2 regions of the Streptomyces sp. NPDC056527 genome follow, and region 1 is predicted to be linked to the other one. Evidence: riboswitches for the same ligand, from Rfam matches in the RefSeq annotation. Region 1 holds a riboswitch; the other holds the start of a gene.
The links. A riboswitch is a leader RNA that binds a small molecule or an ion and turns the genes downstream of it on or off. The one in region 1 is predicted to bind thiamine pyrophosphate.
Positions count from the first base shown of each region.

Region 2: it holds a riboswitch for thiamine pyrophosphate, as region 1 does, so the genes downstream of both, thiO (glycine oxidase ThiO) here and ACFQ7Q_RS12525 (thiamine ABC transporter substrate binding subunit) in region 1, are expected to answer to the same signal.

Region 1 covers NZ_JBHTTQ010000017.1:97,621-101,825, reverse strand. Annotated here, with positions in the region: gene rlmN (23S rRNA (adenine(2503)-C(2))-methyltransferase RlmN) at 364-1,470, shown strand; TPP riboswitch at 1,500-1,605, shown strand; gene ACFQ7Q_RS12525 (thiamine ABC transporter substrate binding subunit) at 1,692-2,771, shown strand; gene ACFQ7Q_RS12520 (ABC transporter permease) at 2,810-4,205, shown strand, end outside.
Region 2 covers NZ_JBHTTQ010000144.1:5,527-9,731, reverse strand. Annotated here, with positions in the region: gene pknB (Stk1 family PASTA domain-containing Ser/Thr kinase) at 1-240, opposite strand, end outside; gene ACFQ7Q_RS35120 (thiazole synthase) at 332-1,126, opposite strand; gene thiS (sulfur carrier protein ThiS) at 1,132-1,344, opposite strand; gene thiO (glycine oxidase ThiO) at 1,341-2,498, opposite strand; TPP riboswitch at 2,496-2,608, opposite strand; gene ACFQ7Q_RS35105 (hypothetical protein) at 2,663-3,004, shown strand; gene ACFQ7Q_RS35100 (NAD(P)/FAD-dependent oxidoreductase) at 3,033-4,205, shown strand, end outside.

The DNA.
Region 1 (4,205 bases):
ACGACCACGGCCGGGTCGTGGACACCAAGTCCTGGGGCAACCACCACCACCGCCGCTAACGCCACAGCCGGCCCCGCCCAAGCCTCCATCGCGGACGGCAGGGCCGGCCGACACCCCTGAATCCGCGTGTGCCGGGCAGCCTCGACCTGCCCGGCACACGCATGTGTCGCGTTCCGGCTCGGTCGGTCCGGTCAGCAGGCCCCAACCGCGCTGATCTGGGGCTTTGCGTGCCGGGCAGGGTCCGGAGGGGAAGTCGCCGGGCCGTCCGAAGTCCACTTCGACGGCCTGGTACGACCTGGGACGACCGCCTCCCAGGGCTTGCGCCCCAGGCCACAGGGTTCGGTCTGCGACACTGGTAGCACCATGCCCAAGCCCGGAGAACTCACTTTCGTCGCCCCCCGCGGAGCCAAGAAGCCGCCGCGGCACCTTGCCGACCTCACGCCCGCCGAGCGCAAGGAGGCCGTCGCCGCGATCGGCGAGAAGCCGTTCCGCGCCAAGCAGCTGTCCACGCACTACTTCGCGCGGTACGCCCACGACCCCGCCGAGTGGACCGACATTCCCGCGTCCTCGCGCGAGAAGCTGCAGGGCGAGCTGCTGCCCGACCTGATGTCCGTGGTCCGGCACATCTCGTGCGACGACGACACCACCCGTAAGACCCTGTGGAAGCTGCACGACGGCACGCTCGTCGAGTCCGTCCTGATGCGGTACCCGGACCGGGTCACCATGTGCATCTCCTCGCAGGCCGGCTGCGGGATGAACTGCCCGTTCTGCGCCACCGGACAGGCCGGTCTCGACCGGAACCTGTCGACCGCCGAGATCGTGCACCAGATCGTCGACGGAATGCGCGCCCTGCGCGACGGCGAGGTGCCCGGCGGGCCCGCGCGGCTCAGCAACATCGTCTTCATGGGCATGGGTGAGCCGCTCGCGAACTACAAGCGGGTCGTCGGCGCGATCCGCCGCCTGACCGACCCGGAGCCGGACGGTCTCGGTCTGTCCCAGCGCGGGATCACCGTCTCCACCGTCGGTCTCGTGCCCGCGATGCTGCGCTTCGCCGACGAGGGCTTCAAGTGCCGGCTCGCCGTCTCCCTGCACGCCCCCGACGACGAGCTGCGCGACACCCTCGTGCCCGTCAACACGCGCTGGAAGGTCCGCGAGGTCCTCGACGCGGCCTGGGAGTACGCGGAGAAGTCCGGCCGCCGGATCTCCATCGAGTACGCCCTCATCCGCGACATCAACGACCAGGCGTGGCGTGGCGACCTCCTCGGGCGGCTGCTCAAGGGCAAGCGGGTGCACGTCAACCTGATTCCGCTGAACCCCACGCCCGGCTCGAAGTGGACCGCCTCCCGTCCCGAGGACGAGAAGGCGTTCGTCGAGGCCATCGCCGCCCATGGCGTCCCGGTCACCGTCCGTGACACCCGAGGTCAGGAGATCGACGGCGCCTGTGGACAGCTGGCGGCGTCCGAGCGCTGACCTTGTACTCTGTGCTCGAACACATCTCCATATTCCGACAGGGGAGCGCCACAGCGCTGAGAGTGCGGTCAGGACCGCAGACCCTCTGAACCTTGCCCAGGTCATTCTGGGTAGGAAGTTCGGTCGTAACTCGAGCTGTTGCGCCCTGCCCGCCTTCCGGTCGGCAGGGCCGCGTCTCTTCCTGGTCACACCCAGGAGGAATTCCAGTGAGCACCAAGAAGATGGCCGCCGCGGCGATCGTCGCCGCGGTCGGCGTCACCACGCTCGCCGCGTGCGGTACCGAGGACGTCCGGGACGCGGCGGGCAAGTCCGGCGCGCCCACCCCGAAGACCGTGACCCTGGTGGGTCACGACTCCTTCAACGCCTCCAAGGAGGTGCTGGCGGAGTTCACCAAGCAGACCGGCTTCACGGTCAAGGTCCTCAAGAGCGGCGACGCTGGCGAGGCGGTCAACAAGGAGATCCTGACCAAGGGCTCCCCGCAGGGTGACGTCTTCTTCGGCGTCGACAACACCCTGCTGTCCCGCGCCCTCGACAACGGGATCTTCGTCCCGTACGAGGCGAAGGGCCTGGACCGGATCCCCGCCGAGGTCCAGCTCGACAAGGAGCACCGGGTCACCCCGATCGACTCCGGTGACATCTGCGTCAACTACGACAAGAAGTACTTCGCCGACAAGAAGCTCGCGCCCCCGCAGACCTTCGACGACCTCGCGAAGCCCGCGTACAAGGACCTGCTCGTCGTGGAGAACCCCGAGCGTTCCTCCCCGGGCCTCGGCTTCCTGCTCGGCACCGCCGCCCAGTACGGCGATGGGGGCTGGCAGGACTACTGGAAGAAGCTCAAGGCCAACGGCGTGAAGACCGTCGACAGCTGGGAGCTCGCCTACAACCAGGAGTTCTCCGGTTCCGCCGGCGGCAAGAAGGCCAAGGGCGACCGGCCGCTGGTCGTCTCGTACGCCTCCAGCCCGCCGGTCGAGGTCCTCTACTCCGAGCCGCAGCCCAAGGAAGCCCCCACCGGGGTCTCCACCGGGACCTGCTTCCGGCAGACCGAGTTCGCGGGGCTGCTGAACGGGGCGAAGAACCCCGAGGGCGGCAAGGCGCTGATCGACTTCCTGATCTCCAAGAAGTTCCAGGACGACATGCCGCTGCAGATGTTCGTCAACCCGGTGGCCAAGGACGCCACCCTGCCGGAGCTCTTCACGAAGCACGGTGTGGTGATCGACAAGCCCCAGACGATGGCGCCCGAGAAGATCGCCGCCAACCGTGACCAGTGGATCCAGCAGTGGTCGTCGCTCGTTCTGAAGTAGTTCCCGACCGCAGGGGAAGCGCGGCGCGGCTCGGCCTGATGGTCGTGCCCGTCGCCTTCTTCGCGCTCTTCTTCGCCTGGCCCGTCGTCTCGATCGTCGAGCGCGGGCTGCGGGTCGACGGGGTGTGGCAGTTCGGCCGCCTCGGCGAGACGTTGAGCCGGCCGGATATCCTCGACGTCCTCTGGTTCACGCTCTGGCAGGCGCTCGCCTCCACCGGGCTGACCCTGCTGATCGCGCTGCCCGGCGCGTACGTCTTCGCCCGCTTCGACTTCCCCGGCAAGGGGCTGCTGCGCGCCGTCGTCACCGTGCCCTTCGTGATGCCGACCGTCATGGTCGGTACGGCGTTCCTGGCGCTGGTCGGGCGCGGCGGCCTCCTCGACGAGCTGTGGGGCGTGCGGCTCGACACCACCGTGTGGGCGATCCTGATCGCCCATGTGTTCTTCAACTACGCCGTCGTCGTACGGACCGTCGGCGGCCTGTGGGCGCAGCTCGACCCGCGCCAGGAGGAGGCCGCCCGGGTCCTCGGCGCGTCCCGCTGGACCGCCTGGCGGACCGTGACCCTGCCGGCGCTCGCGCCCTCCGTCGCGGCGGCCGCGCTGATGGTGTTCCTCTTCACCGCGAGCTCGTTCGCCGTCGTCCAGATCCTCGGCGGATCCACGTACTCCACCCTGGAGACGGAGATCTACCGGCAGACCGTCGTCCGCTTCGACCTGACGACGGCGGCCGTCCTCACGATGGTGCAGTTCGTCGCCGTCGGCGTGGTCCTCGCCGTGCACGCCCGGACCGTCCGCCGGCGGGAGACCGCGCTGAGGCTGGTCGCACCCGAGCAGACGGCGCGCCGGCCACGGGGCGTCGGCCAGTGGGCGCTGTTCGCGGGCGTCCTGCTCTCCGTCGCCCTGCTGATCGTGCTGCCGCTCGGGGTCCTCGTCGAGCGGTCCTTCGCCACCTCCGGTGGATACGGGCTCGACTACTACCGCGCCCTGCAGACCCCGGACCCCTCCGGCACCTTCCTCGTGCCGCTGCTGGACACGATCGGGAACTCCCTCCGGTACGCCGTCGTCGCCACCCTGATCGCCCTCGTCATCGGCGGACTCGCGGCGGCGGCCCTCACCCTCCCCCACTCTCGGCTTCGCTCGCGCGGGGGGACCCCCATCGCCGGTCGCCTCGTGCGCGGCTTCGACGCGCTGCTGATGCTGCCGCTCGGGGTCTCCGCAGTCACCGTCGGCTTCGGCTTCCTGATCACCCTGGACGAGCCGCCGTTCGACCTGCGGGCCAGCTGGATCCTCGTGCCGCTCGCGCAGGCACTGGTCGGTGTCCCCTTCGTCGTACGGACGATGCTGCCCGTGCTCCGCGCGGTCGACGAGCGGCTGCGGGAGGCGGCGGCCGTGCTCGGGGCGTCGCCGCTGCGTGCCTGGCGCGAGGTCGATCTGCCGC
Region 2 (4,205 bases), on a different contig from region 1:
CCCGACGACGTTCGGGTGCGAGAGCCGCGCCACGGACTTCGCCTCGCGGATGAACCGCTCCACGAAGGTGGCGTCGGTGGCGAGGTCCGGGTGCATCACCTTGAGCGCGAGCACCCGGTCGAGTCGGGTGTCGACGGCCCGGTAGACCGTGGCCATCCCGCCGACGGCGATGCGCGCGTCGACGCGGTAGCGGTCGTCGAGCAGCTGCCCGACGAGGGGGTCATGAAGGGTCGTGTCCACGGCCTCGAGTTTACGAGCCGGTGAGGACACCCCGTCCCCACCGGCCGCGACCGCAGCACAGCTGTGACGCGCGGGACCGGTCCGCCGGCCGTCAGAACGCCGGCCGCTCCGGGTCCAGGGCCGCGCGGCCCTCCGTCGGGGACGAGGCCTCCGCGAAGTGGCGGCGCGGGATCCGGCCCGCCCGCCACGCCAGCCGGCCCGCCTCCACCGCGTGCCGCATCCCCTCCGCCATCAGCACCGGCTCCTGCGCCCGGGTCACCGCCGACGCCAGCATGACCGCCGCGCACCCGAGCTCCATCGCCAGGGCGGCGTCCGAGGCCGTCCCCGCCCCCGCGTCCAGGATCACCGGCACTCCGGCCCGCTCCACGATCAGCTGGAAGTTGTGCGGGTTGCGGATCCCCAGCCCGGAGCCGATCGGCGATCCCAGCGGCATGATCGCCGCGCACCCCACGTCCTCCAGCTTCCGCGCGAGGACCGGGTCGTCGTTGGTGTACGGCAGGACGGTGAAGCCGTCGTCCACCAGCGTCTCCGCCGCGTCGAGCAGCTCGATCGGATCGGGCAGCAGGGTCCGCTCGTCGGCGACGACCTCCAGCTTGATCCAGTCGGTGCCCAGCGCCTCCCGGGCGAGCCGAGCCGTCAGGACGGCCTCGCCCGCCGTGAAGCAGCCCGCCGTGTTCGGCAGGACGCGGATGGAGAGCCGGTTCAGCACGGACAGGACCGAGCCCTGCACCGTCGGGTCGAGACGCCGCATGGCGACGGTGGTGAGCTCGGTGCCGCTGGCGATCAGGGAGCGTTCGAGGACGTCCAGGCTCGGGGCGCCGCCCGTGCCCATGATCAGACGCGAGGAGAACTCCGTACCGCCGAGGAGGAAGGTGTCGTCGGACATCGCGCTCAGCCCCCCTGCACGGCGGTGAGGACCTCGACCCGGTCGCCCTCGCCCAGAAGGGTCGCGGACCACTGGCTGCGCGGCACGACCGTCTCGTTGACGGCCGCGGCCACGCCGGACGGCGCCGGCGTCAGCGTCGCGACCAGCGCGTCGAGGGTCGTGGGCGCGGCGAGGACACGGGCCTCGCCGTTGACGGAGACGTTCGTCGAGTCGTTCATGCGGGCTGCTCCTGACGTACGGGGGAGAAGCGGCGGGGGGTGAAGGGGCGGGCCTCGTCCGGAAGCTCGCCGGTGGTGAGGAGGTCGGCCATCACATCGCCGGTGACGGGGGTGAGCAGGACCCCGTTGCGGTAGTGCCCCGTCGCCAGCCGCAGGCCGGGCAGGGCGGTCGGGCCGAGCAGCGGCGCGTTGTCCGGGGAGCCGGGCCGCAGGCCGGCGCGGGTCTCGGTGAGCGGCAGCTCGGTGATGCCCGGCACCAGCTCGTGGGCGTCGCGCAGCAGCTCGTAGACCCCGCCCGCCGTCACGGTGGTGTCCCAGCCCAGTTCCTCGCTGGTCGCGCCGATCACCAGCTCGCCGTTCTCGCGCGGCACCAGATAGACGTGGCTGCCGCGCACGACGGCCCGGACGGTCCGCGACAGGAACGGCGCGTACGCCTCCGGCACGGTCAGCCGCAGCACCTGACCCTTGACCGGGCGTACGGGTGGCAGCACGTCGTCCGGTACGCCGGCGAGCCGGCCGCTGAGGCTGCCCGCGGCCAGCACGACCTGGTCCGCTTCGAGCGCCTCGCCCCCGGCGAGCAGCCCGCCCGCCGCCCGGTCCCGTACGACGGTCAGCCGCTCCGCGAGGGCCCGGTGGAAGATCACGCCGGCCCGCTCGCAGGCGGTGACCAGCGCGGCGGCGAGCCGGCGCGGATCGACCTGGTGGTCGCCGTCGACCCGTAGCCCGCCGCGCACGCCGGGGGCCAGCATCGGCTCCAGACGACGGCAGTCACGGCCGCTGAGCCACTCCGACTCCAGGCCGCAGCGGGTCTGCAGGGCGTGCAGCTCGCGCAGATGCGCCCGGTCGTCCGCGTCGAGCGCGACGGCGAGCGTGCCGCAGGCGCGGTACCCCACGTCGTGTCCCGTGGCGTCCCGGAGCTCGGCGACGAAGTCGGGATAGCGGCGCGCGGAGGCGAGGTTGAGGGCGAGCAGGGTCTCCTCGCCGTAGTGGAGTTCGGTGACGGCGGCCAGCATCCCGGCCGCCACACGGGCGGCACCGCCGCCCGGTTCCGGGTCGACGACCGCGGTGCGCAGTCCGCGCTGCGCGGCCCGCCAGGCCGTGACCAGACCGATGATTCCGCCCCCGATGACGAGGACGTCGGATGTACGCGACATGGGCGTCCAGCCCCTCCCTTCGCCGGCATGACCCGGATCAGGTTCGTACGGTCGGAGGCCGGCCAGCCTCCCTCTCAGCCCGGTGCGTCCGGGCTCCCGCGAGTGCTCTACGTTGACGGTCAGACTAACCCCCGCCCCCGACGCCCAGTAAGGGAGCCTCCGCAGTGGCTCGATCTCTCGACGGCCTCGTGCTCGCGCCCGTCGCCGACCAGGCCCCCGGTCAGGTCGGCACACGCACCCGCTTCACGTACCACGAGGAGGACGGCCGGATCTGGGCCGAGTACGCGGGCGGCGACGTGGTCCGCGGGAACCTCGTGGGCACGCGCGCGGGGGACCGGCTCGACTTCCGCTACGTCCAGTTGAAGGGGGACGGATCCACCTCTTCCGGGCATTGCGTCTCGATCGTGGTGGAGCTGCCGGACGGGCGCGTTCGGCTGGAGGAGACCTGGGCATGGGAGTCCCAGGAGGGCTCCGGCACGAGCGTGGTCGAACAGCCGCCTTCCTGACGGTGCGTCAGATGCGTAAGGTGATCGGGTGAGCGAGCAGAAGCAGGCACAACAGCGGGTCGTGATCGTGGGCGCCGGCATGGCGGGGGTGCAGACCGCCGTCGCCCTGCGCGAACAGGGCTTCACCGGCCAGGTCACCCTCATCGGCGCCGAGCCGCACCAGCCCTACGACCGGCCGCCCCTCTCCAAGGCCGTGCTCCTCGGCAAGGCCGAGGACTCCGCCTTCGACGTCGACTTCGAGGCCCTCGCCATCGAACTGCGTCTCGGTCTCGACGTCACCGGGCTGCGCGCCGAGGAGCACGAGGTCGACACCGAGGCCGGACCCGTCCCGTACGACCTCCTGGTCGTCGCCACCGGTGCCGAGCCGGTCACCCTGCCCGGCGCCGAAGGTGTGCCCGGCGTCCATCTGCTGCGCACCCTCGACGACGCCGCCCGCCTCAAGCCCGTCCTGGAGCGGCGCCACGACATCGTGGTGGTCGGCGCCGGCTGGATCGGTGCCGAGTTCGCCACCGCCGCACGCGAGGCGGGCTGCGCCGTCATCGTCGTGGAGGCCGCCGACCGGCCGCTCGCCGGCGCGCTCCCCGTCGAGGTCACCGCCCCGATGGCGCAGTGGTACGAGGAGAGCGGCACCGAACTCCTCACCCACGCGCGCGTGGCCGCAGTCGAACCCGGCACGGTCGTCCTGACCGACGGACGCAGGCTGCCCGCGGAGGCGGTCGTCGTCGGCATCGGCGCCCGCCCCGCCACCGGCTGGCTCGCCGACTCCGGCATCGCCCGTGACGCGGACGGCTCCGTCACCGCCGACGAGCGGCTGCGCACCTCCCTGCCCGACGTGTACGCCGTCGGCGACTGCGCCTCCTTCCCCTCCGCCCGCTACGGCCGCCGCCTCCTGGTCCACCACTGGGACAACGCGCTCCAGGGCCCGCGCACCGTCGCGGCCGACATCATCGGCGAGGTCCCCCGGCCGTACGACCCGGTGCCGTACTTCTGGTCCGAGCAGTTCGGCCGCTTCGTGCAGTACGCGGGGCACCACGGAGGCGACACGGAGCTGCTCCGGCGCGGCGACCCGGCCGGCCCCTCCTGGTCGGCGCTCTGGCTGCGCGACGGCGCCCTGGTCGCGCTGCTCGCCGTCGGACGCCCCCGTGACCTGGCCCAGGGCCGCAAGCTGATCGAGTCCGGCGCCCGGATCGATCCGCAGCGG